3 regions of the Streptomyces sp. TAA204 genome follow, and region 3 is predicted to be linked to each of the others. Evidence: riboswitches for the same ligand, from Rfam matches in the RefSeq annotation. Region 3 holds a riboswitch; each other region holds the start of a gene.
What was found. Region 3 has a riboswitch for cobalamin ahead of H343_RS0113285 ((2Fe-2S)-binding protein). Riboswitches for the same ligand answer to the same signal wherever they lie in the genome.
Positions count from the first base shown of each region.

Region 1: linked by a shared signal. The riboswitch ahead of H343_RS28215 (hypothetical protein) and the one ahead of H343_RS0113285 ((2Fe-2S)-binding protein) in region 3 are both predicted to bind cobalamin.
Region 2: linked by a shared signal. The riboswitch ahead of H343_RS0119465 (ABC transporter substrate-binding protein) and the one ahead of H343_RS0113285 ((2Fe-2S)-binding protein) in region 3 are both predicted to bind cobalamin.

Region 1 is NZ_AUKW01000001.1:310,205-320,097, reverse strand. It holds gene H343_RS0101370 (aldo/keto reductase) at 1-659, shown strand, start outside; gene H343_RS0101365 (hypothetical protein) at 1,368-1,880, opposite strand; tRNA gene H343_RS0101360 (tRNA-Arg) at 1,961-2,036, opposite strand; gene H343_RS0101350 (hypothetical protein) at 2,426-2,608, opposite strand; gene metE (5-methyltetrahydropteroyltriglutamate--homocysteine S-methyltransferase) at 2,775-5,093, opposite strand; cobalamin riboswitch at 5,263-5,481, opposite strand; cobalamin riboswitch at 5,573-5,760, shown strand; gene H343_RS28215 (hypothetical protein) at 5,875-6,243, shown strand; gene H343_RS0101335 (DUF2470 domain-containing protein) at 6,354-7,055, opposite strand; gene H343_RS28210 (ATP-binding cassette domain-containing protein) at 7,207-8,832, opposite strand; gene H343_RS0101325 (ABC transporter permease subunit) at 8,829-9,689, opposite strand; gene H343_RS0101320 (ABC transporter permease) at 9,686-9,893, opposite strand, start outside.
Region 2 is NZ_AUKW01000014.1:177,308-187,200, reverse strand. It holds gene H343_RS0119470 (BTAD domain-containing putative transcriptional regulator) at 1-1,690, opposite strand, end outside; cobalamin riboswitch at 2,001-2,166, shown strand; gene H343_RS0119465 (ABC transporter substrate-binding protein) at 2,197-3,246, shown strand; gene H343_RS0119460 (iron ABC transporter permease) at 3,243-4,358, shown strand; gene H343_RS0119455 (ABC transporter ATP-binding protein) at 4,355-5,161, shown strand; gene H343_RS0119450 (IclR family transcriptional regulator) at 5,292-6,068, opposite strand; gene H343_RS31590 (MFS transporter) at 6,187-7,452, shown strand; gene H343_RS0119440 (4-hydroxybenzoate 3-monooxygenase) at 7,449-8,633, shown strand; gene H343_RS0119435 (LysR substrate-binding domain-containing protein) at 8,678-9,622, opposite strand; gene H343_RS0119430 (CoA transferase) at 9,766-9,893, shown strand, end outside.
Region 3 is NZ_AUKW01000006.1:98,876-108,768, forward strand. It holds gene H343_RS30435 (aromatic acid exporter family protein) at 13-1,230, opposite strand; gene H343_RS30440 (hypothetical protein) at 1,514-2,452, opposite strand; gene H343_RS0113255 (histidine phosphatase family protein) at 2,595-3,164, shown strand; gene H343_RS0113260 (MerR family transcriptional regulator) at 3,213-4,217, opposite strand; gene H343_RS0113265 (HEAT repeat domain-containing protein) at 4,221-4,889, opposite strand; gene H343_RS0113270 (FAD-dependent oxidoreductase) at 5,143-6,774, opposite strand; gene H343_RS33585 (helix-turn-helix transcriptional regulator) at 6,809-7,750, shown strand; cobalamin riboswitch at 7,896-8,019, shown strand; gene H343_RS0113285 ((2Fe-2S)-binding protein) at 8,322-9,011, shown strand; gene argC (N-acetyl-gamma-glutamyl-phosphate reductase) at 9,203-9,893, shown strand, end outside.

The DNA of each region.
Region 1 (9,893 bases), on a different contig from region 3:
CGGACGCGACTCCCCGGCACCTGCGCGAGGCGGTGCGCGCCAGCCTCCGGCGGCTGGGCACCGACCGCGTGGACGTGTACCAGCTCCACGCGGGGGCGGACACCCCGCAGCAGGCCGAGGACGTGGTCGCGGTCTTCGAGGAACTGGTCGCCGAGGGGGTGATCCGCGCCTACGGCACGAGCATCGACGACCCCGCGATCGTCGAGGTGTTCGCCGCGGGGGAGCACTGCGCCACCGTGCAGCACCAGTGCAACGTCTTCGGGGTGGACGACCGGCTCCTGGAGGTCTGCCGGGCGTCGGGCGTGGCGAGTCTGGGCCGCAGCCCCCTGGCCATGGGCCTGCTGACGGGGAAGTACAGCTCTCCCGGCGACCTGGAGGAACGCGACGTGCGGCGGGTGACCCCGCACTGGGACTACTTCAAGGACGGCGCGATGGACGAGTGGCTGGACCGGATCGCGTGCGTGCGCGAGATCCTCACCAGCGAAGGGCGTTCGCTCGCGCAGGGCGCCCTGGCCTGGGTGTGGGCGCGCAGCGGGATCACCGTCCCGATCCCCGGGTTCCGTACGGCCGAGCAGGTGCGCGAGAACGTCGCGGCCGTCGGGGCCGGGCCCCTCGGCGAATCCCAGCTCGCCGAGATCGACAAGCTCCTCGGCAGGTGACCGTGCGCCCTGCGACGGGCGTGTAAACACCACGACCTCAACCCGGCCACGTGAACACCGGAGACCGACACAGCCACCGACACCGACAAGGAGGTCCGCCATGGCTCGGCGAAGCTGCGCCGAAGAGTTACACGGCGACCAGCCGCACGACCTGTACCCGTACGTGACCAGCCGTCAGGGGCCGCAACGGCGTCGAGGTCTTCCGCGCCCCCGTCCTGACTCACATCAGCCGCGGACCGGTCAGCCCTGCCTTCCCGTTCCTGGCAGGCCGCATCGGTCGTGCGTCCTCCGTGGTCAACCTCCATACACATCGACCTTTGGCTGAACCCCGGCCTGGTCGGCAACATGGCCGGCAAGGCCGTGGACGCCGCCGCCCGTTCGGCGATGTCCCGGTCGGCAGCCGTTGTGGCCAACAGTGACGACCAGGCCCGCTACTCCCGGCTGTGGCCGACGATGCAGCGAGCGCGCGGTGCACTCCATCCCCGCGCCCTGCCAGGACCGGCGCGGCGGCGAGCCCGTCTACCGCGAGACGGGTGGACTGCACGTCGGCTTCGCGGGCCGCATCGTCGCGGAGAAGGGACTGGACTACCTGGTCCGCAGCTCCGTCCTGAACAACCAGGGCACCCGGTGCGGACGCCGCCGCATCGCCCGGCTGATCGCTGTTGTCAGGAGACGCAGCCCCGGACCGTGGTCGGTTACGGGGCTACGTCATTCGAGCGTCGAAGTGTCTGGACCTCGGCGTGCAATCAGTGCGCGAGCGGCAGACAGAGCGTCTTCCTTGAGCCGCTCTATCGGAATGTCCCAACGTTCATCCCAGTCAGCCAGCTGGATGGCGCACTCGACGATCGGCTGCAATTCGTCGGGGTAACCGAGGTCTGTCGCCGCTTCGGCCCAGATCAGATCGGCGCCCTTCGCCGGGTCGAGCGAGCCGTCCACGATCTGGGTAGCCAGCCAGTGCGCCAGAGCCCACTTTGCGGCTGTCGGAGATGCGGGGGCTTCGAAGCTGATGCCCAGCTCTTCTGCTACGTGGCCGAACAGCTCTTGTGCTTCGGGCTCCTCGTGACGCCCCAGGCCGGCCAGCAGCGGAAGCGACGGAGCGTCGACTTCGGCAAGCACCGCGTCGACGGCAGACTGGATGAGGCGATCGGAACCGACGTGCCGTCCGAGTGCTCGGGCCTGTGCCAGCGTTCTCAGCTGCTTCAGTGCCTCGTCCCTGGTCACCTCTGACGCATCCCGTCCCCGTTGATGTCGGACTTGGATGTCAAAGGCCCCGGACCTTGATCGGTCCGGGGCCTTTTCGCTGGTGCCCCCGGCAGGATTCGAACCTGCGACACCCGCTTTAGGAGAGCGGTGCTCTATCCCCTGAGCTACGGAGGCGCGGCCTGGTGAAATCCTTGGTGAAACCCCAGCCGGGGACGCACCAGGCCACACAGGCGCCAGTGCCGCCCACAAGGGACGACCCTGGACAGGTTAGCTGATGGCTCGGTGTGATGATGCACGCGATGACGCGCAGCCTGTGTCAGCAGCCGGGCAGGGCCCTCGACTCAGGCGTGGGGGAGCTCTCGGGTTGCTCAGCCATCCTCTTCCTCCCCGTCCGAGTACGTGGGGTCCTCCGCGTGGCCGGCAGCAGAGGTGGCGTTCTGCCCGGGCATGAGGCCCGCGGCCGGCCACGGGCAGGCTCCGGTCCGGACTGCGAGGGTTTCCGCACTTCGCGGATGACTCGGTAGAGGCCCAGGCCGGCGCTGTCTTTTTTCGGTTCGTGTCAGTCACTGCGGGGACGATTCCCCGTGCTCCCGCAGGGCCGCGTCCAGCGAGCCGAGGAGGCCGGCCATGCCGGCGAGCAGGTCCCCGCTGTTGCGCAACCTGGCGCCCTGGCGCCCCGGCTGTCGAGTTGCCTGCGCATCGCCGCGAGATTCCCGTACTCGCTCGCGGTGGGTCACAGCCACCATCGGCTCACCGTCGAGAGCCACCTGTCGCGGCGCCGGCCTTCACATCGGGCCTTCCCCTGCCCTGCCGTGCACCCCCGGAGCCTTGGACCGGGGGTGCACGAGCTGCTGTCGAAGACGATGAGCCGGGAGGACGGCGGCTTCCGCCCTCCCGGCCCGGGTGCACGCGTCAGGAGCCCGGAAGCTCCGCCCTCACTGTCCGTGCTGCTTCGACGAGGCTCTCCAGGGAGGACCGGGTCTCCGGCCACCCGCGGGTCTTGAGCCCGCAGTCCGGATTCACCCACAGCCGCTCGGCCGGAATGGCTTCAAGTCCCTTGCGCAGCAGTGTTGCTGCCTCCTCCGCGCCGGGGACGCGGGGCGAGTGGATGTCGTAGACGCCGGGACCGGCTTCGCGGGGGTAGCCGTGTGCTGCGAGTTCGCGGGCCACCTGCATGTGCGACCGGGCTGCCTCCAGGCTGATGACGTCGGCATCGATGTCGTCGATGGCCTGAATGATGTCGCCGAACTCGGCGTAGCACATGTGCGTGTGGATCTGCGTGGCCGGACGCACCCCGCTGGTGCTGAGCCGGAAGGACTCCGTCGCCCACTCCAGGTAGGCCGGACGGTTCGCGGCGCGCAGCGGCAGGGTCTCGCGCAGCGCGGGCTCGTCGACCTGGATGACCGACGTCCCCGCCGCTTCGAGGTCCTGGACCTCGTCGCGCAGAGCGAGGGCGACCTGCCGTGCGGTGTCACCCAGCGGCTGGTCGTCGCGGACGAACGACCAGGCCAGCATGGTGACGGGACCGGTGAGCATCCCCTTGACGGGGCGCTGCGTGAGTGACTGGGCGTACGTCGTCCACGGCACCGTCATCGGCTCCGGACGGGAGATGTCACCGGCCAGGATCGGAGGCCGCACGTAGCGGGTGCCGTACGACTGCACCCATCCCTGCTGCGTGGCGAGGTAGCCGGTGAGCTGCTCGGCGAAGTACTGCACCATGTCGTTGCGTTCGGGCTCGCCGTGCACCAGGACGTCGATCCCGGCGTTCTCCTGGAAGGAGAGCACCTGCTGGATCTCTTCCTTGATGCGGTCCTCGTAACCCGCGGTGTCGATCCTGCCCTTCCGCAAGTCGGCGCGTGCGGTGCGCAGTTCGGACGTCTGCGGGAACGATCCGATCGTGGTCGTCGGCAGCAGCGGCAGCTTCAGGTGGTCCCGCTGGGCCTTCGCGCGTTGGGTGTAGGGCTGGGAACGGCGTCCGTCGGCGTCGGTGATCGCCCCTGCCCTGGCCCGCACCGCGGGATCGTGGGTGATGGCCGAGCCCGCACGGGACGCCAGGTCGGCCCGGTTGGCGGTCAGGTCCGCTGTGATGGAGTCGGTGCCGCCGGCGAGGCCCTTGGCGAGGACGGCGACCTCGTTCGCCTTCTGCCGTGCGAAGGCGAGCCAGCGCAGGACCTGCGGGTCGATGTCCCGCTCGGCGCCCGTGTCGATCGGGACGTGCAGCAGCGAGCAGGACGCGGCCACATCGACCCGGTCGGCGAGTCCGAGCAGGGTGCCGAGGGTGGAGAGCGACTTCTCGAGGTTGTTGATCCAGATGTTGCGTCCGTTGACGACGCCGGCGACCAGGCGCTTGCCGGACAGTCCGCCGGCGGAGGCCAGATCGTCGAGGTTCGCGGCGGCGGCCTCGGTGAAGTCGATCGCCAGACCCTCCACCGGTGCCTTGGCCAGGACCGGCAGGGCCTCTCCCAGGCGGTCGAAGTACGAGGCGACCAGCAGCTTCGGACGGTCCGCAAGGGCGCCGAGGTCACGGTAGGCGCGGGACGCCGCGTTCAGTTCGGCGGCGGTGCGGTCCTGGACGAGGGCCGGCTCGTCCAGCTGCACCCATCCCGCTCCGGCCGCACGCAGATCCGCGAGGACCTCCGCGTAGACGGGCAGCAGCCGGTCAAGGAGTGTCAGGGGGTCGAAGTCGGCGGCGACACCCGGCGCGGGCTTGGACAGCAGCAGGTACGTGACGGGGCCGACCAGGACGGGCCGCGGCGTGTGACCGAGGGCGAGGGCTTCCTTGAACTCGGCGACCTGCTTGGTGCTGTCGGCGGTGAATTCGGTGTCGGGGCCGAGCTCGGGGACCAGGTAGTGGTAGTTGGTGTCGAACCACTTGGTCATCTCCAGCGGTGCCACTTCCTGCGTGCCGCGGGCCATGGCGAAGTACCCGTCGAGGGTGTCCGCGGTGACGGCGGAGCGGTGGCGCTCGGGGACGGCGCCGACCATGACGCTGGTGTCCAGGACGTGGTCGTAGTAGGAGAAGTCCCCGGTCGGGACCTCGTCGATGCCGGCGCCGGCCAGCAACTGCCAGTTGGAGCGGCGCAGGCCCGCTGCGGTATCCCGGAGGGAGTCCGCGGTGACGCGGCCCTTCCAGTAGCCCTCGATGGCCTTCTTCAGTTCCCGGTTCTGGCCCTGACGGGGGAAGCCGTACACGGTGGGCCGTGCTGCCGCGGCTGCGGACTTCGCTGTCACGAATTCTCCTTCGCGAACGATTCGGACGAGTCCCTGTGACAGGAGAGCGCGAAGGAAGCCGCACCAGACGGAGGGTTGAACAGTCCACCTGCGCATGCACGCAGTTGTCCGTCTGACGTTGTGGTCGCCGACCCGCCCTCGAGGCCACTGGGACAACCGCACGTGATGGGTCACGCGCGGGCAACGGGCAGGTCTTCGGACTTGCGGGCACGTCCGCTTTCGAAGGCGGATTCCTACTGGCCGTCGCTTCCCGGGCCCTGGGGGCCCAGTGCTCATGACGGCGGTCGTTCCCACTCACCGCTGCGGGGCAGTCCCGGATTCCCACCGGGTTCCCTCTTACGACGTGCCTGCCTGGCGGGCAGGACGAACCAGCTGCTGTTTCAGAGTATGGCGCAGAGAGCCAGGACGGAACACCGCCCCTCGCGGGCCCCGGAACGACCGGGTGCTCAGCGGTGCCGCCCGGGCCCACTGGAGTGGACCACATCCGGATGGAATGATGACCGTTGACATGGCGACGGCGGTCCGAGGAAGCCGGTGTGAATCCGGCGCGGTCCCGCCACTGTGATCGGTGAGCGGATCCCCGACAGGCCACTGCCCAGGCGGGTGGGAAGGCGGGGACGAGCAATGACCCGAGAGCCAGGAGACTCACGCGGTCGCCTCCTCGACGTACCGGGGCGGATCTCCCCGGAGAGAGGGACGGTTCGACGTGCCCGAGGCAGCGGTCGATGAGGCATCCGGCGAAGCGGAGGCAGCGCAGACGTTCAACCCTGCTCCGTGCCGGATCGTCGTGTGCCGGGACTGCTGCTGCGGCAGCCCCAAGGTGACCGGACTGGATCACACGGCGCAGACGGCTCGCCTGCGTGAGGAGGCGCCTGTCCGGGTCTCCGACTGTCTGGACGTGTGCGACCAGGCCAACGTCATCGTCGTACAGCCTTCCGCCGAGGGCCGTGCTGCCGGCGCCCGACCCGTCTGGCTGGGGCTGGTCAACAGCCCGGACGCGACCGAGGACGTCTCCGCCTGGGTGCGGGCGGGCGGCCCCGGCGTCGCCCCGCGGCCGGAGATCCTCGGCCTGCACCTCATCACGCCGCCTCGCCGGGGGCTTGCCGGGAACCGCCGCGGCGCTTCGCCGCCCCGTGATCGGGGGCGATGAGCCACTTTCGTCACCGGCTCGAAGACCCGCGAACCGAGGCTCCGGTCCGTCCGGGCGGGTCTTCAACGCCACGTGTGGATCGGGACGCGACGGGCTCCGGCCGTTGGTGATCAGGCCAGCAGATGGTCGGAGTGGGAGGCGCGGCGGGCGGCGTCCAGGAGGGCTTGAATCCGGGAGTCGGCCTGCTCGGGGTCGGTCACGGGAGCAGTGAACGGCAGCCGGGCGTCGCGATGGGCGTTCGGATATTCGAGGCGCAGCGTCAGGCCGTAGCGGTCCAGGGCCACAGGAACAGCACGCAGAATGCCCCGCTCGGGCCGCGGTCGCACGAGACGCAGCAGCAGGGGAACGGATTCGCCGTGGCCGTCCAGAAGGTGCGTCAGCGTGGCGGCTTCGCGGGCGGCCAAGGGGTCGGGGGTTGTCTCCTGGAGCGCGTCGAGCGTCACGTACGAGCGTGCGCGGGAGTCTTCGAGCACCGCCTGGCCGAACTCCATGCATGTGCTCCTGGCTTCGCTGTCGAACGCGGCTGCCAGCAGTCCGGTGACGGTGACACGGGCCCGCAGCCGGTCCCGCACCGGTGTGGGCGCGATATCGGTGAGTTCGAGCCTCGCGGGGATGCGCATCTCACCCCTGGCGGCAGGACTCTCCGGCGGTGCGTGAAGGTGGATGCCGCCGGTCGCCTCCGCGTCGTCGATGCGGTGCACCTCGGCATGGGAGCCGTCGCTCATCACCGTCATCGAATGGGACGAAGCCAAGATCGACCGGACGTGTTCGGCGGGCGTGGGCTCTGTGGCGCGGGTGCGGAAGGGGCGCATCCAAGTTCTCCAGTTGCACGGTCGGAGAGGCGTACGGCCACCCGGGGATTGAATTAATTAGGTTAGGCTAACCTAATAATGAGTGGAGCCGTGATCCGGTGTCTTCGGAGTGCTCGAACTCCGTTCCGGCCAGGTGCGTTGTGACTGGTTGTCAGCTGCTTTCCGCCCGACCCGATCGACCGCGTACCGCGCAGCTGCGTCCCCCGGCTGCACGCACCATGTCTGCGGGAGCCCCGGAGGACGGGGCGTGGAAGAAATCCGCGACCGTGCCCTGCTGAACGCAGCGTCCGGCCTCGAAGACCGCCACCCTGTGGGTCAGTCGGTGTACGGAGTCGAGGTCGTGGCTGATGAACAGCAGGGCGGTGCGGGCGGGTGCCAGCAGGCCGGGCAGGGCACCCAGCACGCGCTCGCGCGAGATGACATCCAGCGCCGAGGTCGCCTCGTCGCACACGAGGAGCGCCGGGCGTGCCAGCAGGGCCCGCACGAGCGCGCAGCGCTGCAGCTGACCGCCGGAGAGTCGGCCGGGTACCCGGTCCAGCAACTCCTCCTCCAAACCCAGCAGATCCGCGGTACTTCGCGTTTCTGCTTCGGCGGCCACCGGAGTCATCGAGCGCAGGAGCCGCCCCGTCGCGGCGAGTTGTCCGAGGAGCGGCCGGCCGGCCTCGAACGACTCGGAGCTGCTCTGGTGCACGTACTGAACGGCCCGGCGCTGCTGGGGACTTCGCGCTTCGATGCGGCGGGGCACGGCGTTGCCGTCCCGTCCCAGTTCGCCGTCGGTCGCAGGAGTGAGCCCGGCCAGCAGCCGTGCGAAGGTCGTCTTTCCGGAGCCGGACGGCCCGATGAGGGCGGTCGTGCTGCCCGGCGGGAAGGACATGGTGACCGGCCCGGTCAGCAGATCCCGGCCTCCCCGCCGTCGGACGGCCACGTCATGGGCGGTGACGCCCTCGCTCGTGAGGGATTCCGGCGGGTTGGCCGGCGGTACGTCGCCTGTTCGGGTGCCACGCTCCGCCGAGAGGAGCCCGCGGGTCAGCGGATGTACGGAGCGCTCCGCGGCACCGAGAACCTCACGCACCCGGCCTGCCTCCACGGCACGCCCCTGCTCCAGCACCGTCACGTGGGTGGCCAACTCACGTACGAGTGCCAGGTCGTGGCTGAGCAGCAGGATGCCGGCGCCGCCGTTCACAAGCGTCCGGAGCCGTGCCGTGAGCGCGGAGGCCGTGGCCGGGTCGAGGCCGCTCGTGGGCTCGTCCAGCACCAGTGTCCGCGCTCCGGTGACGAGGGCCGAGGCGAGCGCCACCCGCTGCTGCTCACCGCCCGACAGCTGGTGCGGGAGCCTCCGTTGCATCTCCGCGCCCGGCAGACCCGCCGTCTCCAACGCTGCCCGGACCGATTCCGCACGGGTGCCGGGCGCACTGCGGCGCAGTGCAGCGAGCTCCCTGAGGGCGCGGCCGACGCGTCGCAGCGGGTCGAGCACGGTCTCCGGGTGCTGCGCGAGGTGTCCGGCGCTTCCGGACCGCAGTGCCCGGCGGCACGGCTCGTCGAGCGCCAGCAGGTCCTCACCCTCCAGAAGCACTTCGCCCTGGAGCCGTGTCCCGGGCCGCGAGGCGCCGAGCGCGCCCAGCCCGAGAGTGGTCTTGCCGCTGCCGGAAGGGCCGACGACTGCGGTCACGCGTCCCGCCGGGACGGTGAGTGAGACGTCGTGCAGCAGCGGACGGGCCGCCGTCGCGGCGTGCGCGGAGAGACGGCGGACCTCAAGGAGCGGTGCGTGCTGCGTCATCCGGCCCTCCTCCTGCGGGCCAGTGCCCGGTCGACGCAGAGGTTTCCGCCGACGCACAGCGACATCAGGAGTCCGGCGGGTACGAGCACGGCAGCGGGCTGGGCGAAGAGGGCATCGCTGTTGCGCTCGATGAGCACAGACCAGTCGGGTGAGGATGAAGGCAGTCCCAGGCCGAGGAAGTTCGCGGACGCCATCAGATAGAGCACACCGGAGAAGCGGGCACCTGCGTCGGTGGCGAGCGGCCCGGTCAACTCGCGGGTGAGGTGGCGCAGATGGACGTACACCCAGCCGCGTCCTTGCATCCGCAGTGCCTCGACGACGGTGCGGCATCCGGGGTCCAGCGCCGCGGCTCGCACCAGCCTGGCGACGGAGGGAACCTGAAGCGCCGCCGTGACCGCGATCAGCCAGGCCCAGCTGGAGCGTCCGGTGGCCGCCAGTGTCAGAAGGATCATCAGGCCGGGCAGCGCCAGCGCCAGGTCGAGGGCGCGCATGACCGTCTCGTCCAGCCAGCGCCGCGTCCCCGCGGCCAGCAGCCCGAGCGGTACCGCGATCACGTAACTCAGCAACAAGGCCGCCAGCGTCCCGCCGATGACCGAGGAACCGCCGTGGAGCACCAGCGAGAGCACGTCGCGGTCCAGCACGTCGGTGCCCAACGGGTGCCCGGGGCCGGGAGGTTGGGATGGCAGCGCGACAGAACCCGGTGGCGGGTCACCGGAGCCCGCCATGAACGGGCCGATCAGGGCCAAAAGCAACGGCAGGCTGAGCAACACGCCGGCCAGGAGGTCGGCCGTCGTGAGTCCCTGGCGGATGCGGGGACGGTTTCTCCGCAGGGAGGAGGCGGCTTCCGGTTGGGTCATGCCAACGCCTCCTTGCGAGGCGCCAGCCGTTGGGAGACGAGGTCGCCGGCGAGATTGACCACGACGACGGTGCCCGCGAACAGCAGGGCGTAGGACTGCACTTGAGGCGTGTCACGATTCTGCACGGCCTGGATGAAACCCGTGCCGACGCCCTGGACGCTGAAGAGGGACTCGACGATCAGCGCTCCGCCCAGAAGCCCCTCG
Region 2 (9,893 bases), on a different contig from region 3:
CCACCACCTCGACCAGATGCTCGTCGAGCAGTGTCTCCAGCGCCCCCGCGGCCTCCTCGGCTTGGCCCATGGCCACCTCGACGGTCCATCCCGCGACCGCGTCGTCGCCGAGCTGTCCGAAGGCGCGGAAGACCCTCGCCGCCGGTTCGGGCAGATGCCGGTAGCTCAGTTCCGCGCCGGCCCGTACCTCCATCTCGCCGGTGCGGAGCTGGTCCAGCCGTCCGCGCTCGTCGTGCAGGAAATCGGCCAGCGTGCCGACGGTCCAGCCGGGACGGTTCGCCAGCCGGGCACCCGCGATCCGCACGGCCAGCGGCAGCGAGCCGCAACCGGCGAGCACCCGGTCCACGTCCGCCTCCTCCGGGCGCAGCCGCTCCGTTCCGACGATGGCGCCGAAGAGCGCCCGTGCGTCCTCGCGTTCCATCACGCCCAGGGGCGAGTGGTACGCCGGCAGCCCGGGCATCCGGCGGCGTGAGCTGACGAGCACCGCCGATCCGCCCGTGCCCGGCAGCAGGGGACGCACCTGAGCGCCGCCGGCGGCGTCGTCGAGAACGATGAGGAACCGGCGCTGCGCCAGACGGGAGCGCAACAACGCGGCCCGCTCGCCCAGTTCACCGGGGATGGTGCTGTCGATGACCCCGAGGCCGCGGAGCATCTCGGCCAGGACGTCGGCGGGATCACGCGGCTGGTCGCTCGTCCCGCCCAGGTCGACGAAGAGCTGACCGTCGGGGAAGGCATCGCGCACACGGTGCGCCACATGAACCGCCATCGTGGACTTCCCGCACCCCGGGGGCCCCGAGACGACCGCGACGACCGGCTGTCTGCCGGCCGCCGACAACAGCCGCTCCAGAACGGCGATCTCCTCGGCGCGGCCGGTGAAGTCCGGTACGTCCATGGGCAGTTGGCACACCGAGGCGGGCGCCGCGGTACGGCGCCGGCCTGCGTAGCCGTTGACCTCCTCCCCCACAGCGCGCAGGGGCTCGCTCGGTTCGATGCCCAGCTCGGCGGCGATGATCCTCTCCGCCTCGGCGTACGCGGAGCGGGCCTCGGTGGTGCGGCCCGAGTCGTGCAGCGCGTGCACGACCATCCGCCACAGGTCCTCCCGCAGCGGATCCTCGGCCAGCCGGGACCTCAGATCGGCCACCAGCGACGCGTAGTCCCCCAGGCGCAGCCGGACCTCCAGGCACTCGTCCACCGCGACGGACCGCAGCCCCTCGATCCTGGTGATCGCCGGGTCCCACACCACGCTGGAGGGCACGTCCTGCAGCACGCCGCCGCGCCAGAGTCCCAGCGCCGACTCGTATCCGCGCAGCGCGGCGGCGTCGTCGCCCCGGTCGCGCTCCGCGCGGGCCCGGTCCAGTCGCTCTTCGAAGAGCAGCATGTCGACGTCACCGGGGCCGACGTCGAGGGCGTAGCCCGAAGGCTCCGTCCTCAGCCCGTCGGTGGCGACGCCCGCGGCCGACAGCGTCTGCCGCAGCGTGCGCACGTAGGTACGGACGTTGGCGACGGCGGACCGGGGCGCGCCGCCGGGCCACAGGACTTCCGTGAGCAGGTCGAGCGAGACGAACCCGCCCGGCTGCAACAGCAGCGTGGCGAGCACCGCTCTCGGCTTGGGCCCGCCCAACCGGACCGGGACACCGTCCGCACTCACCTGGAGCGATCCCAGCACCCCGAACGTCGGCTGCTCCCCCATTCAACGCCTCCGCGATGATCCGCAGTTGCGGCGCAGCGTACCGGTGCGCGAAGCACGCCGAACAGGGTTTCGGGAGAGGTCGCCCACCGTTGCGTCCACCCGCGCCGCCGCCGGCGACCGGACCGCCGGCGACCGGACCGCCGGCGGCACACTCAACCGGTCGGCGTGCAATGTCCGTCCGGGGAACGCGGCATGTCCCGGCCTCCGGCCACAACGCGTTTCGGGCCGCGCGCCGGGGTCACCGCCGGAAGTCCGCGGGCGCCGGGGCAGTGCGCCCTGTCGGCCGCCTGCCGGGAGAACGTAGGATCGGCTGATCACCGCCGCGACGGGAGACAGGAAGCCGGTGCGAATCCGGCACGGTCCCGCCACTGTGACCGGGGAGCACCCCCCTTGTGAGGGCCACTGCGCGCCGCGTGGGAAGGCCGGGGGAACGTCGATCCGGGAGTCAGGACACTGGCCCGTCGCGGATCCGTTCCGAGGAGCGCGGACTCCCCAGGAGGCTTCACGTGTACGACGGCACGCCCCGTCCTGTCTTCTTTCCCCCTTCCCGTCCGCGCCGCCGTGCCCTGCGCACCGCGGCGTCGGCCCTCGCCCTGTCGGCGACGCTGCTGACCGCCTGCGGCGGCGCTTCCTCCGGTCCGGCCCACGGGGACCGGAATTCCGGCGGACCGGCGGCAGAGGGCTTCCCCGTCACCGTCGACAACTGCGGGACCCGCACGACGTACGACAAGCCGCCGTCCCGCGTGGTCACCATTCACCAGCATCCGGCCGAGCTGATGCTCTCCCTCGGCCTGGGGGAGCGCATGGTGGGCACCGCCTTCCCCGACTCGGCCGTGCTGCCCGAACTCAGGAAGGAATACCGGAAGGTCCCCGAGATCGCGAAGAAGGAGCCCTCCTTCGAGACCGTCCTGAACGCCGAACCGGACTTCGTCTACGGCGGCTACGGCAGCGCGTTCGCCCAGAAGGAGGGCCGTTCGCGCGACGCGTTCGCCGACGCGGGCATCGACACCTACCTCAACCGCGAGTACTGCGGGAAAAAGAAGGTGTCGATGGAGGACACCTACGAGGAGATCCGCACCATCGGTGCGATCTTCGGTGTGCCGGAACGTGCCGAGAAGCTGGTCGCCGACCTGCGGGGCCGCATCGAGCGGACGGGCCGTGCGGTCGAGGGCACCTCCCGCGTGCCCGTGTTCGTCTACGACAGCGGAGAGAAGGCGGCGTTCACCGCCGGCGGCAAGAGCCTGGGGACCGAGATCATCCGGCGTGCCGGCGGCCGGAACGTCTTCGCCGGCCTCGACGACGTCTTCGGTGACGTGTCCTGGGAACAGGTCGTCGCCCGCAAGCCCGAGGTCATCGCGATCTACGACTACGCGGGGGCCGGAAGCGTGGAGCGGAAGAAGAAGTTCCTGCTGTCGCGGCCCGCCCTCGCGGACGTTCCCGCGGTGAAGAACGAGCGGTTCGTGGTGCTGCCGCTGACCGCGACACTGGTGGGCGTGCGTCCCCCGTACGCCGTGGAGGACCTGGCCCGCGGACTGCACCCCGAGCGGTTCCGGTGACGGCCCCGGCCGCGGTGACACCCGCCTCGCGCCCGTCCACTCCGACCACGGCTCCCCGCGAACGCCTACGGGCGCGGTCCTTCGCCCTCGCCCTGGCGGTGCTCGCGGTCCTGCTCGTGATCTCGGTGACGGTGGGCCTGGCCGTGGGCTCGGTGCATGTGCCGCCCGGCGAGGTGTGGGGGATCGTCACCCACCGCCTGGGCGCCGGGTGGCCGGACCCTGTCTGGTCGCGGGCGCGCGAGACGATCGTCCTGGATGTGCGGGGGCCGCGGGTGCTGCTGGGGGCGGTGACGGGGGCGGGGCTCGCCGTGGTGGGGACCGCCATGCAGGCTCTGGTGCGCAATCCGCTCGCGGACCCGTATCTGCTGGGGGTGTCCTCGGGGGCGTCCCTCGGCGCCGTCGCCGTGATCGTCTTCGGTGTGAGCCTGTTCGGGCCGGCATCGCTGTCGGCCGCCGCTTTCGCCGGGGCCCTGCTCACGCTGTTGCTCGTCTACACCACCGCGCGGACCGGCGGCCGTATCACCCCGGTGCGGCTGGTGCTGTCCGGTGTGGCGGTGGCGGCGGTGCTGAGCGCCGTGATGAACCTGCTGCTGCTGACCACCGACCGCGGCAACGAGGCGCGTGCCGTCCTGGCATGGACGCTCGGCGGCCTCGGCGGCGTTCAGTGGTCGACGCTGTGGCTGCCCGGCGGCGCGCTGCTGCTGGGCATCGCCGTCCTGCTGGTGCACGCCCGGTCGCTGAACCTGCTGCTGGCGGGCGAGGAGGCCGCCGCCACGATGGGGCTGGACGTGGCGCGGTTCCGGGCCCGGATGTTCGTCCTGCTCTCCCTCGTCACGGGGGTTCTGGTCGCGGCGGCCGGGCCGGTCGGTTTCGTCGGTCTCATGCTGCCGCACATCGTGCGGCTGTTCGTGGGCGGCGACCACCGCGCGGTGCTGCCGACAGCCGCGCTGGGCGGAGCGGTCTTCCTCGTGTGGGCCGACATCGCCGCCCGTACGGTCGCCGCCCCGGCGGAGATCCCCGTCGGTGTGCTCACGGCGCTGTGCGGCGGGCCGTTCTTCCTGTGGCTGATGCGCCGCAACGCCCGGCGTGACACCGGCCGGGGGGTGGGATGAAGAGCGCGACCGGACTCGACGTCGAGCACGTCACGCTGACCGCGGGCGCCCGCCATCTGGTGCGGGACGTGTCGCTGGAAGCCCGTCCCGGTGAGGTGATCGGCCTCGTCGGCCCCAACGGCAGCGGCAAGTCCAGCCTTCTGCGCGCCGTCTACCGCGTGCTGCGTCCCGAGACCGGCTCGGTGCGTGTCGACGGGTCGGACGCCTGGTCGCTGTCCCCACGCCAACTGGCCCGGACGCTCTCCGCGGTGGTGCAGGAGTCCGGCGCGGACTTCGACCTGACGGTGCGTGAGGTCGTCGCCATGGGCCGCACGCCGCACAAGCGTCTGCTCGACGGCGACACCGCGAGGGACGCCGGTCTCATCGAGGCGGCCCTGGCGTCGGTGGACACGGCCGAACTGGCCGGCCGGCCTTTCGAGCACCTCTCCGGCGGCGAACGCCAGCGCGTGCTCATCGCCCGTGCCCTGGCCCAGGAGCCGAGCCTGCTGGTGCTCGACGAACCGACGAACCACCTCGACATACGGCACCAGCTTGAGGTGCTCGGCATTCTGCGGCGGCTGCCCGCGACCGTCCTGATGGCGCTGCACGACCTCAATCTGGCCGCCTACTACTGCGACCGTCTCTACGTCCTGCGGGAGGGCGAGGTCACCGCGTACGGGCCGCCCGCCGAGGTGCTCACCCCCGGGCTGCTGGAGGACGTGTACGGCGTGGCGGGCGAGGTGACGGTCCATCCGCGCACCGGGGCGCCGCAGGTGACCTTCCTGCCCGGCGAGGAGGCTCACACCGGACGCGGCGGGTCCTGACCGCAGCGGCCCGGCCGGTGCGGGCCCGGGCCGGCCGGGCAGCACGGCGGGCAGCTCGTCCGCGACGGACGGCCGGGACGGCACGGACGCACGGGATGCCCGCGACACACGGGACACGCAGGACGGACTCTCAGCGTCGTTGCCGCAGGCCCAGGTCGTGCACGTAGCCGGGGTAGGGGTCGTCGCCGACCTCGGCGAGCCGGGCACCGATACCCCGTGCGGCATCCAGTACAGGGGGAGCCAGCCGGTCCAGCTCCAGCGCCCCGGAACGGACGACCACGCCGACGGCCGCGACCGGTTCACCCTCCACCAGCACGGGGCCGGCGACCGAACAGCTGCCCAGCGTCATCTCCTCACGCGTCGTGGCGAACCCGCGCCGCCGCGTGCGCCGCAGCTCGCGCCGCAGCCTGCCCGGCTCGCGGATCGAGTACCTCGTCGGGCGGTCCAGCTCCCGGGCCAGCTGCTCGTCGATGTCGGCGGACGTCGCCCAGGCGAGCAGTGCCTTGCCGACGCCGGTCGTGTGCAGCGGCAGCCGTCCGCCGCTGCGGGAGATGATCGGTACCGACCGGTGGCCGGTGAGTTTCTCCACGTACAGCGCCATCCCGCCGTCGCGTACGGCGAGATGGACGTTCTCCCGTGTGGCCTCGTACAGCTCCTGCATGAACGGCATGGCGGTGTCGCGCAGCCGCGTGTGCAGACCGCTCAGCAGTCCCAGCTCCAGCAGACGCAGCCCCACTCTGTACGTGCCGTCCTCCTCGCGCTCCAGACCGCGCCAGCGGGTCAGCTCGCCGACCAGCCTGTGGGTGGTCGCCAGGCTCAGCTCCGCGCGCCGGGCGAGCTCGGTGAGGGTCAGCCGCGGGTGCCCGGAGTCGAAGGCGTCGAGGATCGCCAGCATGCGTGACGCCACGGTCCGACCGGGCTGACTGCTGTTTCCGGCCATACGGCTTCCGCTCAGTGAAAGACGATGCTGTGCCTGGAGTGTGCCACGCACCATGATGTCGGTCACCCCGACAAGGAGAAACACCATGTCGTCAACGTCCCCGCAGCCCTCCCCCGCCGCTGCCGGCACGGGAGCCCCACGCGCCGCCGAGGGCGGTTTCTGGCCGGTCCTGCTCTGCTGGCTCGCGGTCGCGCTCGACGGGTTCGACCTCGTCGTACTCGGAGCCGTGATCCCCACCCTCACCGAGACGGAGGCGCTCGGCTTCGACTCCGCCTCGCTGACGACCGCGGCCACGCTCGGCCTGGTCGGCGTCGGCATCGGCGCGGTGGCGATCGGTCCGCTCACCGACCGTTTCGGCCGGCGGGCGAGCCTGCTGGTCTGCATCGGAGTCTTCTCCGTGCTGACTCTCGCGATCGCGTGGGCCCCGAACATCGCCACGTTCGTGGCGCTGCGCTTCCTCAGCGGCCTGGGCCTGGGCGCCTGTCTGCCCACCGCGCTGGCGTACATGACCGAGTACGCACCGCCGGGCCGCCGCGGCTCGGCCGTCACGCGGATGATGACCGGCTACCACGTGGGCGCCGTGCTCACGGCCCTGCTGGCGATCGTGCTCATCCCCCGCCTCGGCTGGGAGGCGATGTTCGTCTTCGGCGGCGCGGCCGGACTGCTGACGCTGCCGCTGATGTGGGCCAAGCTGCCGGAGTCGGAGGCGTTCACCGAGGCGCGCGGCAAGGCCGCCTCCCCCGCCGAGCCACCGGTACGGCCCTCCGCCCTCATGCGCGGACGGCTGCTGCGCGTGAGCATCGGCATCTGGGTCGCCTCGTTCATGGGCCTGCTCCTGGTGTACGGCCTCAACACCTGGCTGCCGCAGATCATGGGCGCCGCGGGCTACTCGGTCGGCGCCTCGCTGGGGCTGCTGCTCGCACTCAACCTCGGCGCGATAGCCGGTCTGCTGCTCGCCGGGCGGGTTTCGGACGCCCACGGCAACAAGCGCACCGTGCTGCTGTGGTTCGCGGTCTCGGCGGTCTTCCTGGCGCTGCTGTCGGTGAAGATGGAGTCAACGGCGGTGGTGTACGCGGCGGTCTTCCTCGCCGGTGTGTTCGTCTTCAGCGCCCAGGTGCTGGTGTACGCGTTCGTCGGGCACCTCTTCGCCGCCGAGGTGCGGGGCACCGCCCTCGGCCTGGCCGCGGGGGTGGGACGCCTCGGTGCGATCGTCGGGCCGTTCCTCGGTGGCCTGCTGGTCAGCGCGGGGATCGCCTACCCGTGGGGTTTCTACGCCTTCTCCGTCGCGGCCGTCCTGGCCGTACTGTCACTGCTCGCCGTGCCCGCGTACCTGACCAGGAGCGGCTCATGAGGACGACGCGCACGCAGGTGGTGATCGTCGGGGCCGGGCCGGCCGGGCTGCTGCTTTCGCACCTGATGGACCGTGCCGGCGTCGAGTCGGTCCTGCTGGAGAACCGCAGCCCCGAGTACGTCCGCGGCCGCATCCGCGCCGGCATGCTGGAGCACTCGACGGTGGAGCTGCTCAGCGAGGCGGGCGTCGGTGAGCGGCTCAAGCGCGAGGGCATGGAGCACCGCGGCATCCATCTCCAGTTCCCGCACGAGCGGCACCACATCGACTTCCGCTCGCTCGTGGACCGTTCGGTGTGGGTCTACGGGCAGACCGAGATCACCCGTGACCTGATGGAGGCGCGCTCCGCCGCAGGGCAGCAGACCCACTACGAGGTCGGCGACGTCGCCCTGCACGACATCGGGGGTGACAGCCCCTCGGTGACGTTCCACGACGCGGAGGGCACTCCCCACCGCGTCCACTGCGACGTGATCGCCGGCTGCGACGGCTTCCACGGCCCCGCACGCCGGAGCATCCCCGAGGACGCGCGCAGCTCATGGGGACGGGAGTACCCCTACGCGTGGCTCGGCGTCCTGGCCGACGTCGCCCCCTCCACCGACGAGCTCATCTACGCCTGGCATCCCGAGGGTTTCGCGATGCATTCGATGCGCTCGCACTCGGTCAGCCGTCTCTATCTGCAGGTCGCCCCGGACGAGGACGCCGCCGAGTGGTCACACGAGCGGATCTGGGACGCGCTGGCCCGCAGACTCGGCCACGGACAGGACGGCTGGCGGCTCCAGCCGGGGCCGATCACGGAGAAGTCGGTCCTGCCCATGCGCAGCTTCGTCTCGACGCCGATGCGGTACGGCCGGCTCTTCCTCGCCGGGGACGCCGCGCACATCGTCCCGCCGACCGGCGCCAAGGGCCTGAACCTCGCCGTGGCCGACGTGGCTCTGCTCTCCCGGGCGCTGGTGGCCCTGCTGCGCGAAGGCGACCCCCGCCCGGCGGACGAGTACACCGACACGGCGCTGCGGCGGGTATGGAGGGGCACGCACTTCTCGTGGTGGATGACCAGCATGCTGCACATCACCGGTGACCCTTTCGACGCGCAGCTGCAACGCTCGCAACTGGAGTGGGTGGTGCGCTCCAGGAGTGCCGCGGCCGGATTGGCCGAGAACTACGCCGGACTTCCCATCGGCTACTGAGCCCTGGGCCCGGACGTGTACGGGGCGCCGCCGGCCGGGCCGGCTCATGAGCCGGCGCCGTCGGCCCCGCCGCAGGTGCACGGTGACAGGACGCGGCCGGGGCCCTTCCCGTCCGTCAGCTCGTCCGCCCTGGCCCGCACCAGCCGGCGGACGATGAGGGCGGAACGCGAGGGCTGGCTGTCCTGACGCTGGGTCAGGCAGAGGCGGACGGGACGGGCGTCACGCAGGGGGAGCCAGACCACGTCGGGGATGTCGGCCGAGGTGTCGACGCGGGCGAGGATGCCCAGCCCCGCCCCCTGGCCGACCATCACCTTGACCGTCCGCGCGGAGGCGGCCTGGACGACGACGTCGGGCTCCGCCACGTGCCGGTGCAGCATCTCCCACATCACGGTGCCCGTCCGCATGGTGACCAGCGGCCAGGTCTCCAGATCGTGCCAGTGGAGGTGGTCGCGCCCTGCCAGCGGATGGTCGGTACGGACGTGGACGCCGACGGGAGCGGAGACGAGCGGAACCCGCCGCAGTCCCGACGCGGGCGGACCCAGCGGCATGGTGACCACCCCGAGGTCCAGCTCACCGCTGCCCACGGCGGCCTCGATGTCGGCCGAGGCTCCCTCCCGGACGGTGAAGCGCAGCCGGGGATGGTGCTCGCGAAGATGCCCCACGACCGGCGCGATGATCGTCTCCGCGGTCACCGAGACGCCCCCGATCTGGACCCGGCCGCGATACGCGCCGCTGGATTCCATGGCCGATTCACGCACCGTCTCCTCCGCCTCGACCAGAGCGCCGAGCGGCTCGATCAGGGACTGTCCGGCAGGTGTCGGCCGAACGCCGTGCCGGCTGCGGGTGAGCAGGACGAGGTCGAGTTCCTCTTCGAGCAGGGCGATCTGCTGACCGATGGTGGGCTGGCTGACTCCGCACCGGGCGGCTGCCGAACGCAGGGAACCGGTCTCCACGGCGGCCAGGAAGTACCGCGCTCTCTCCACCCGCATCGGCCCACTATAAAGACAGAACCTTTCACCCGTGAACTCGTTTCATGGGCTTCCCGGCACTCCAGCCGCAGGGCATGGTGACGTCAGCCTCTTTGCAGGCGCGATCCGCGCGATCCGAGGCTCCCGGTGTGAAAGGAATACCTGTGTCCGATGGTCCGCTGAGCGGCGTGCGTGTCCTGGACGTCTCGACGATCCTGGCAGGCCCTCTGGCGTCCTCGCTGCTCGGCGAGTTCGGCGCCGAGGTGATCAAGATCGAGCACCCCTCCGGGGG
Region 3 (9,893 bases):
GCCGGGGCGCGCTCAGTCCCCGCATGCCGTGGCCTCCTCGACGGAGCGCTGGAGCACGTCGCAGGTGTGCTGGACCTCCTCCATGAGCCGGGTCGCCTCCGTGAGCAGGATGTCGTACGGCTGCGAGGGGTCGCCCAGGGGGATCGAACTGCTCTCGGCGTTCTCCACGAGCCGGGCCCTGGCGTCCTGAGCCTGCTCCGCCGCCTCGCACAGTTCGGGGGCCTGCTGCTGAAGACGGTCCTCGTCGAGCCGGCTGAAGAGCTCCGTGATGTGTGAAAGGGAGGCCAGGAGGTCGCCGTAGCGGTGGAGGAAGTTCTCGTGGTCCTGGTCGGTCCGGCCGTCGTGTGCCTGGTCGAGGCTGCGCGTCATCGACGACAGCTGGTAGGTGACCCTCTCGAAGGCGTCAATGACACTCTCGTAGCCGCTGAAGGTGGGATTGTGCCCCCGCAGCAGCCTGCGGGGGTTGTACAAGGCGCTCTCCTTGGCGGTCCGCACGGACGCCTGCGCCTGGCTGACGATGGGCCCCAGGCGCGACGCCCGCTGCCGCCAGTGCTCGGTGCGCTCCTTCTCCAGACGGCCCTGCCGCAGCGCCGGATACATGTCGCTGACCAGGTCGCACAGGGAGTGCGCGAGCGTGTGGATGCCCGACTCCGCGCTGCGGTAGCGCATCGGGGGGAGCACGAGAATGTTCACGATGACGCCCGCACCGCAGCCGATGCAGACCAGCACGATGATCTCTCCCAGCTGGGAGATCCCCTGGCTCGTGCTGCTGGCGGCCGCATAGGTGGAGAAGGCGAAGAAGGCCGCCGTGACCACCTGTGAGCCCTGTGAGCCAAGCCTCTGCCACCGTCCGATGGTCAGTCCCGCCAACGCCACCAGGACGAACGTCAGCAGATACGGGCCGGTCAGCAGCCCGAGCACCGCCTGCACCGCCACACCGGCCGAGACCGCGGCGAGATAGCGGAGCATCTGCAGCAGCGACCGGTAGACGGTGACCTGCATGATCAGTACCGCGGAGAACGGTGCGAACGCGGGGGACTGCGCCTGCATCACATCGTGGGCGATGAACCAGGCCACGCTCGCGGCAAGGGTGCTCTTTCCGACGAGCGCCAGGGTGTGCCGCTCGTGCCCGTCCGAGCCTCGCGCCCGTACCAGCCACTGTTTCGCCCTTGCCGCCCTCCCCTGGGGCGCCGCCTCCGTCCGCTGGGACGGTGCCGCCGTATCGGCCATGTATTTCCTCTCCTCGGATCATCAACGGGCCGGATCAGCCGCTCGCGTACCCGCGCTCGGCAGGTCGGCACGCGGGAGTGCCGAAGATCTCACGCGGGACGGGCGTCCTGCGAACCCGTCGCACGTCAGAAGCCGTTGGGAGCGGACGGGACGCCGGCCCTCGACCGTTCGCCCACCGGCTCAACCGCGCTCCGGCGGGAGCTTGCCGGCCTTCCGTACGCCCCTCCCGGTGAGACCTCCCGCCGGCACGGTCACGGCAGTTCCCCCGGCACTGACCCTCCCCTCAGTGCCCTTTCCGCCGCCCGGCCGGCGAGCCACGGTCGTCCCGCCCGGGCGGCCCGTCCGCCAGAAGGCGCGCACGCTCCCCGGCGTCGTCGGCCGCACGGCGCTTCTCCCGGTGGACGCGGTCAGCCTCCCGCTCGCGCTTCCTCGCGCGGGAGCGGTCCTCCTCGGCTTCGCGCAGTTCACCGCGGAGGCGCTCGGCACGCTCGTCCGCCTCGCGGCGTGCGGTGCGGGCCGCCTGTGCGTCCTCCCCGGCGGCCCCGGCCTCCTGCCGCAGTCCGCGTGCCGACTCCTCGGCCCTACGGGCGTCACGTCCCGCATGGCCGGCGGTTTCCCGCTCCCGCGCCGGCACGCCCGCTCTGCCTCCGCTCCCGGCACGGCTCTTCGCACCGCCCGTCCCGCTGCTCCTGGAACCGCTCTGCTTCACGCTCCCGGCGGGCGGCGTCCCCTCGGCCTCCCGTGCGGCGGCGTCGAACCCGACGGGCACGGACAGCGGCTTCGAGAGCCGTCCGGCAGCCCACGTCCGGGCGGAGTCCGGGTCGGCGAGTACGGCCTGGAGGGTCTGTGCCAGCTCCTGCCGGGCCTGGTCGCCCATGGACTGGCCGGCCGCGGCTGCCAGCTCCGCGGCCTGCCGTGCCAGGGCGCCGACCAGCTGATGCTGCTGCCGGGAGAGCGCCCTCAACTCCTCCCCGTCCAGGTTCCGGTGCGCGCCGCGCAGTTCGCGGCCCAGCCGCAGCAGCGGCTCGACCGCCTCCGGCTGTTCGCGCACCAGCAGGTTGCTCGCCCATGCGGCCAGGCTCGGACGGCGCAGCTCGCGGATGCGGGCGGCCAGTTCCCGCTGCCCGCCGGTCCGGGCCTGCCGCGCCCGGTCGTTGCGGGCGGCGGTGAACTCCCCGGGCGGCAGCCCGTACAGCTCGTCCGCCACCTCGTCCAGGTCCATACGGCCTCCGATGCCCGGTAAGTCCCTTTATGTCACCGCGGTTCATCATCGCACCGGGGTCTGCGGGGACGCGCCCGCGCGGGATGTGAGAACTGGACGACTCCCTGTCGAACACGCGAGCAGGTCGTTCTACGATCGCCGGATGGCCCTTCGCCTGACCCTGCTGGCCGCCAGCCGCAGCTCGTCGGTGCTCGACGTGCGGTTCGGGGACAACCGCCCGCTCGACGCGCTGGGGTGGCACGAGATGCAGCGGGTGGGACCGGCGCTGTCCCACCTGGCCGCGGCAGAGCTGCGCTACTGCTCGCCCTCGCCGCGCTGCCGGGAGACCGGGCTCTCGCTCGGACTCGCGCCGCTGGCTCAGCCCGCCCTGCGCGACTGCGACATGGGCCGCTGGAACGGATTCACGCTGCAGGAGGTGACGGCACGGGAACCGGGAGCCGTGCGCGCCTGGATCGCCGATCCGCGCCTGGCGCCGCACGGCGGAGAGTCGCTGCTGTCGTTCATCCAGCGCGTCGGCGCCTGGCTCGACACCCGTCCGGCGGGCAACCAGGGCTGGGTGGTCGCGGTGACCGAGCCGGGAGTGATGCGGGCCGCGCTGTGCTACGTCCTCAAGGCGCCGCCGCAGTCGTACTGGCACATAGACGCACCGCCGCTCTCCGTCGTCACGCTCTCGGGGCGGCCGGGGGAGTGGAGCCTGAGCCTGGCGGGCTGACACCTGCGCTGACGCCTGGGCGGCGGTCCCCGTTCCGGACGAGGTCCCTCACCGTGTGCCGCGCAGCTGAAGAACGTACGCCGCAGTCAGCGCAACGGCGCGGTCCCCGTCGTGCGAGAGCTCCACGAGGGCGTGTGAGGCGGTCGCCCCCGGGATGCCCGCCAGCGCCTGGGTGAGCCGTCCGCGTGCGGGCGCTTGAGTGCCGCCGTGGGCGAGGCGGTCGATGAGCACGGCAGCGACCCGCTCCGCCGTCGCGTCGTCGCCCGCCAGCACGCTCAGTGCATCGGCTGCGTCGGTGTCGTTCCTTCCCTCCACGATCATGTCGATGAGCGTCGGGAGCGTCTCGGCCACTCCACGTGTCCCCAGAGCCAGAGCCGCATGCCCGCGGACCACGGAGTCGGGACTCGCAAGAGCCGCCCGCAGCATCCCGGCAGCCTCATCGCCGGGCATCTCGGCGAGGGACCGAACGGCACGCTCCCGCACCGCGGCCACCGGCGAGTCCAGACCCTCCGCCAGCAGCGCCGGTCCGCCGCCGCCCGATCTCGCGAGCGCCCATCGAAGGGCTCCGGCGACGTTGGGTTCCGTCTCGCTCAGTGCCGCCTCGACCAGGGCCTCCACCGGCACCGGAACCTCGTCGGCCGAGGAAAGAGCCGCGCGCTGGCGCGCGTCGGCGCTCTTCGACCCCAGCGCCTGGAGGAGGGCGACGACCTGGAGGACGTCCTCCCAGCCGGCGGGGTCCGCCGCGTCGATCCGGCGCAGACGCGTGAGCAGTTCGGTCTCCGCCGCGATGCGTTCGCGTGTACGGCCGATGAGGTCGCTGACGAGCGCCGAGGGGGTGAAGCCGGGATCTTCGAGGGTGCGCCCGATCTCACGCAGTGACAGTCCCAGCGACCGCAGGCTCTCGATGTGGAAGATCCGCCGGATGTCCTCCCCGGAGTACTCCCGGTAGCCGGAGCCCGTACGACCCGAGGGCCGCACCAGACCCAGCGACTCGTAATGCCTGAGCATGCGGGCGCTGACCCCGGACCGTCGCGCCACCTCACCGATCAACACGCCCTATCGTCCCTCCTGACCGGGCCCGAGAGCCACGATGCGCCTTGCCTCCTCGATCGCCGGCCCGAATCCGGCGTCCGGGTCCTGCAGCAGCCGTTGCGTGGCGAGCGCGTGCGCACGCACGCCCGGGTCGGGGACCGTCGTCGCAGCCCGAAGAGGCGGCACGATCACTTCCCCCAGCGCGACCAGGGCCCGGCTGAGACTCAGCTGCAACTCCCGCCCACCGCGCCCGAGCTGCGTCGCCAGCACCGCGGCCAGGTCGGACTCCTCGCCCTCCGGCACGAGCACGGCCGCCGCCCGCCAGGCGCTCCGCGCCACCTCGTCGTCGGCGTCGGACAGCAGCGCCCGTGTGAGCGCCGGCCACGCCTGCCGGTCCCCGATCTTGGACAGCGTGTGCAGCGCCTGGCTCCGTGCCCGCGCAGGCTCCGAGCGGACTTCGCGGAGCAGCGCGGGAACCGTCATGGACGCCGGGTGGCGGGTGAGCGCCCAGGTCAGCATGTCGCGGACGAAGAACTCGGGCTCGACGGCGCACCGCTCGATGAGCTTGTCGACGAAGCGCGGGTCAGGCGTCGTCCCGGCCGCCAGAGCAACCCGCAGCCGCACGGACGAGCGACCGTCCTCCAGACCCTCCAGCGCCCGCACCGCATCCATGTCCTCTCCCGTGACCGTCATCGGGACCACCTCCATGGAAGGAAGTGAAGGCCCTGTCACCGTGTCAAGGTCAAGCAGGTCCCCTCCGCGCGGTCACGGGGACGCGAACGCGACCAGCGACTTCACGGCGCACAGTTCTCATGGGGCCGCCGGGGACCGGTCGGCTTCACTTCTTCGTACGGCGTGGTTGGGGTGTTCGAGGTCCGCCGTTCCAACCCGCCGGCCGGCGGGTTGGAACGGCAGGCCGAGCGCCGAGGCACTTCAGTGGTGATCGTCAGTAGCCGACGATCTTCGGCCAGTGACGCTCGACGCCGACGGCGTCCAGCTCGGCCTGGAACTCCTCGAGCAGTTTGTCGTCGGCGCGTACCTGGGAGGGGGTGATGTCCCGGTCCGCGCAGAAGCCGATGAGGTGGCCGTCGACCTCGCCGATGTTCCACTCGACCAGGGGCATCCGGTAGGCGCCGTTGGTGATGTGGGTGGTGCCGATGTTCTTCGCGCCGGCGAGCAGGTTGGTGACCCGCACGGGGATGAGCGCGCCCAGGGGCAGCTCGAACGGGCAGCAGCCGATGTCGATGTAGGAGTCGCCGCCGGTGGAGGGATGCAGGTCGATGCGGTACATGCCGACCCCGACGCTGTCGCGGTGCTGCACGGCGCCGCGGTTCCCGCGAATCTCCAGGGAGATCTCCTGCTCGACGACCGTGTGCTCGGCCACGATGCGACGCGACTCGCGGATGTAAGGCGCCTTGGCCAGCCCGTCGGAGCTGTCGCCCAGCACATCGCCACGCAGACGCAGCCCCGGCCAGCCGGTGCCGCCGTCGGGACGCGGAGCGGCGGTCTGCAGCCAGTACAGCAGGCTCAGCGACAGCTCACGGGCCCGGCCGAGGTGGAAGGCGACCTGCTCCGCGGGAACATCGAAGACGGGACCGTCCCAGTAGTCCACCTGCGGCCAGTTCACCAGCGTGATGTCGGACGCGTAGGCATCGGGCAGAAAGTTCCGGGCTGCCGCGATGCGGCGGAAGGTCCACAGGTTGCGGTCCAGGCGCCCCACCCGCTGGTCCGCGTAGTCCGGGCGGATGAGCGTGTGGTCCTCGACGGGGTTCGGGATGAACGTGTGGTGCGAGGGCGCGAGCGTCTTGGGATGGGGCGCGGTCAGCGAGAGCCGGCCGCCCGGCCAGTCCGTCGCCGAAGAGGTCGCGAAGTGTTCGTAGCTGTCGGGGCGCGCGACGGTGAAGTCCCCGCCGTCGATGTGGTCGAGTGCGAGGCACACCGAGACCGGCTGCATGTTGAGTGGGGCCGGCAGTTCCGGAGCGTGCGGTTCACCGGTGGCGTCCCGCGACTCCGCGCCGGTGACGTACTCGACGCCGGCCAGCGGCAGCAGGTCGCCGGTCTCCGTCGCATCGACGAACCAGGCAGCGCTCACCGTCCTGAGGTCACCAGTACGGCGATCACGCAGAGTGATCGACTCCAGTGTGTCGGGGTCGCCGGTCTCCGTCGCGGAGACCGGTTCGTGCTCCATCAGCACACGGATGCGCCCGGACGCCCGGTGCGGCGCGAGGAGAGCCTCGAGCACGGCGAGGGACACACGCGGCTCGTGGCAGAGGTCGGAGACCTTGGCGGAGCCGGGATTGAAGGCCACCGTGCAGCGGGCCGCCTCGGTCAAGGGGTAGTGGCGGCGGTAGTAGGAGCGAACAGCCTCACGGAAACCGCGGTAGGTGGCTGTGCAGCCGAACTGCTCGATCCACACGTGCTCGTCCGGGGGGACCCCCTGGCTCGTGAGGACGCCGCCGAGCCAGTCGGTCGGCTCGGTCAGGACAACGCTCACGCCACGTCGCGCCGCGGCCAGGGCTGCCGAGACGCCGCCCAGACCACCGCCGACCACGAGAAGTTGTGTCTCAATCTCGGTCATGCCGAGATCTCACCACCGCAAAAGCGCCGGCAACATGGCCAGAGTGAGCAAGCCTGTGTCTGGAATTGATACCGCCTCCCGGCGCCTGAGAATCGTCAATTCCGTGGTCCGCAGCGTCGTCCACCCTCCTGGCTCCCGTATCGGGCCCCGGGTGCAGGGCAATGTTCAGCTGATGCTGATCCATTCCGGAACGATGGTCGTGCACGTGGACGACCGCGATCCGTACGCCGTTCCCGGGGGGCAGATGTGCATCCTGCTGCCCGGGCACACCGAGGTGATCGGCTTCGCCCAGGGCGCCGAGACCCGCCAGACGCTCGTACGCGGCGAACTCGACGAACTCACCCCGCAGATGAACCGGTGGCTGGAGGAGCTGCGCCCGACCAGACCGTTGTCCTCCGCCCTGACGTACATGGCGCGCGAGGCTCTGATCACGGAACAGACCCGTCTCACCGCCCAGGGCGCACTGGTCGACGCGCTGGCCACGGCACTGCTGTGGCGCTTCATCGCCGAGTTCGAGAATCTGCCCGCTGCGCTGCCGGCGCCCATCGAGGACGCACGGCTGTTCATCCACCGCAACGTCCAGAGCGACATCGACCTGGCAGCCCTCGCCACGGTCGCGAGGGTGAGTCCTGAGCACTTGGTGCGCCTGTTCCGTGAGCACATGAACACCACACCCATGCGCTACCTGTGGGACCGACGCGTCACTCACGGTATCGAGCTGTTGACCAGTTCGGGGCTGCCCGTCGGATCGATCGCGGCGTGCTCGGGCTTCAAGACGAGCTTCCATTTCGCGCGCAAGGTCAAGGAGGCCACAGGTCTGTCGCCGACGGCGCTGCGTGCGTGCCACTGGTCGCAGCACTCAACGGACGCCGACGGCAACCAGCGACCGTCTCGGGCCGGCCCGCGCAGCGAGCAGCTCTCCGGCCGCGTCGGCCGGCCGGAGAATACGAAGTCCCCACCGGCAGCGCCGAAGTGATGACCCGTTGTCGGTGACCCCGTGCGGCTTCTCCCAGGTCACGGTCTCCCAGGTCACGGCGTCATCGGTCGGCGATCACGGACCGAGCTGTGAGCGGCGCCGGGTGAAGGTGCCATGATGACGGGGAACCAGGCGAGCGCGGAATGAGGAAGCCGGTGTGAATCCGGCGCGGTCCCGCCACTGTGATCGGTGAGCGAATCCCACACAGGCCACTGCCCGCACGCGGTGGGAAGGCCGGGACGAGCGACGACCCGAGAGCCAGGAGACTCCCACGACTCGCGTCCTCGACGAAGCCGGGGCGGACTTCCCCGGAGAGGCAGGAGGGCGTCATGCCCGAAAGGCCGAACGGGCCGTTGCCGTGCCGGGTCACCGTGTGCCGGGACTGCTGCTGCGGAGGCCCGGAGGTGACTGGAGCCGAGCACGCCGAGCAGACCGCACGCCTGCGGGCCGGAGTCCCCGGAGCCGCTCCGCTGTCCGGCGTTCTCACCCTGTACTCCTTCACCGCACCGGGCCGTGTGAAGACGCCCCGCTCGCCCGTCCGGGACCGCGGACCGGGAACGCGGGTGAGCCGATGACCGCCTCCGGACCCGTCCCCGCCCACTCGGCGGCGGAGGCGCTGACCGACGCTGCGTCCCTCGGCCCGTTCTTCACCGTCCACCTCGGCGGGGAGGACCGGGGCTGGCACCCGGTGCGCGAGTCCTACGCGCGCGGATACGCGGACCTGATCCAGACCTGCGGGGCGCGCTACGGCACGCAGGAGGAGCGCATCCCCGCCTCGATCGTGCAGCTCGGCCACGCCGCCCGCCTGTGGTCGCCCGCGCTGGCCTGCACCGTCGCCCACGGCGTCATACCCGACTTCGACGCCCTGCACCGCGCCGACGACGGAGCGGCCCTGCGGCTGCCGGCCGCCGCGGGCCGACGAGCCGGGCCGCTCCCGGATGCGGTGGAGGCGCTGTACCGGCTCGTGATGGAACAGCACTTGGACGCCTTCGCCGCGGGACTTCGCGTCAAGGTCGCCCCGCGGTTGCTGGACGGCAACGCCGCCTCGGCGCTCATCGGGGCGGCCCGCGCGATCCTGCATCTCCGCCCCGGACTGCGTGCGCGGCTCACCCCGCTCGTGAGCGGCCTGCTCGCGCGTGGGCGGTTGGCCGGCACCGGGGATCTCGTCGCTCCCGACCTGTCCTTCCGGCGCCGCAGTTGCTGCCTGTTCTACCGCGTTCCCTCCGGGGGCAAGTGCGGTGACTGCTGCCTGGACCGCTGAGTCGGCGCAGCGCCACGAAGGTGACCGGGCGCCCCGCCTCTGGGGCGAGCGCCGGGCGGCCAATGGCTTCCGTGTCCGTGCCCGGCGGCGGATACACGCCGACGCGGTGACGGGAGTTCACCGCCACCGGCTTTGCATAAAGCTGCCGTGCTGCGTATAGTCATACTCTCAACGAGGAGGGTTCGATCCGGATGGCAGTACGAGCGGCAGTCGCGGGGGCGAGCGGGTACGCGGGCGGGGAGATCCTGCGTCTGCTGGCCGCGCACCCCGAGGTCGAGGTCGGGGCGGTCACCGCGAACTCCAACGCCGGTGCCCGGCTCGGCGCGCTCCAGCCCCACCTGAGCCCCTACGCGGACCGCGTGCTGGTGGAGACCTCGCCCTCCGAGCTGGCCGGCCACGACGTCGTCTTCCTCGCGCTGCCGCACGGGCAGTCCGCCGCGGTCGCCGGGGAGCTGGGCGAGGACGTGCTCGTCGTGGACTGCGGTGCGGACTTCCGGCTGACCGACGCGCACCAGTGGCAGCGCTTCTACGGAACTCCGCACGCCGGGAGCTGGCCATACGGTCTGCCGGAGCTGCCCGGCGCGCGAGCGGCGCTGCGGGACGCCTCGCGCGTCGCCGTTCCCGGCTGCTATCCGACTGCCGTCTCCCTGGCGCTCGCCCCTGCCTACGCGGCAGGGCTGGCCGAGCCGGAGGCCGTCGTCGTCGCGGCCACCGGCACCTCGGGCGCGGGCAAGGCCCTCAAGCCGCACCTGCTGGGCAGTGAGGTGATGGGCTCCATGAGCCCGTACGGCGTGGGCGGTACCCACCGGCACACCCCCGAGATGATCCAGAACCTCTCGGCGGCCGCCGGGGAACGCGTCAGTGTCTCCTTCACCCCCACAC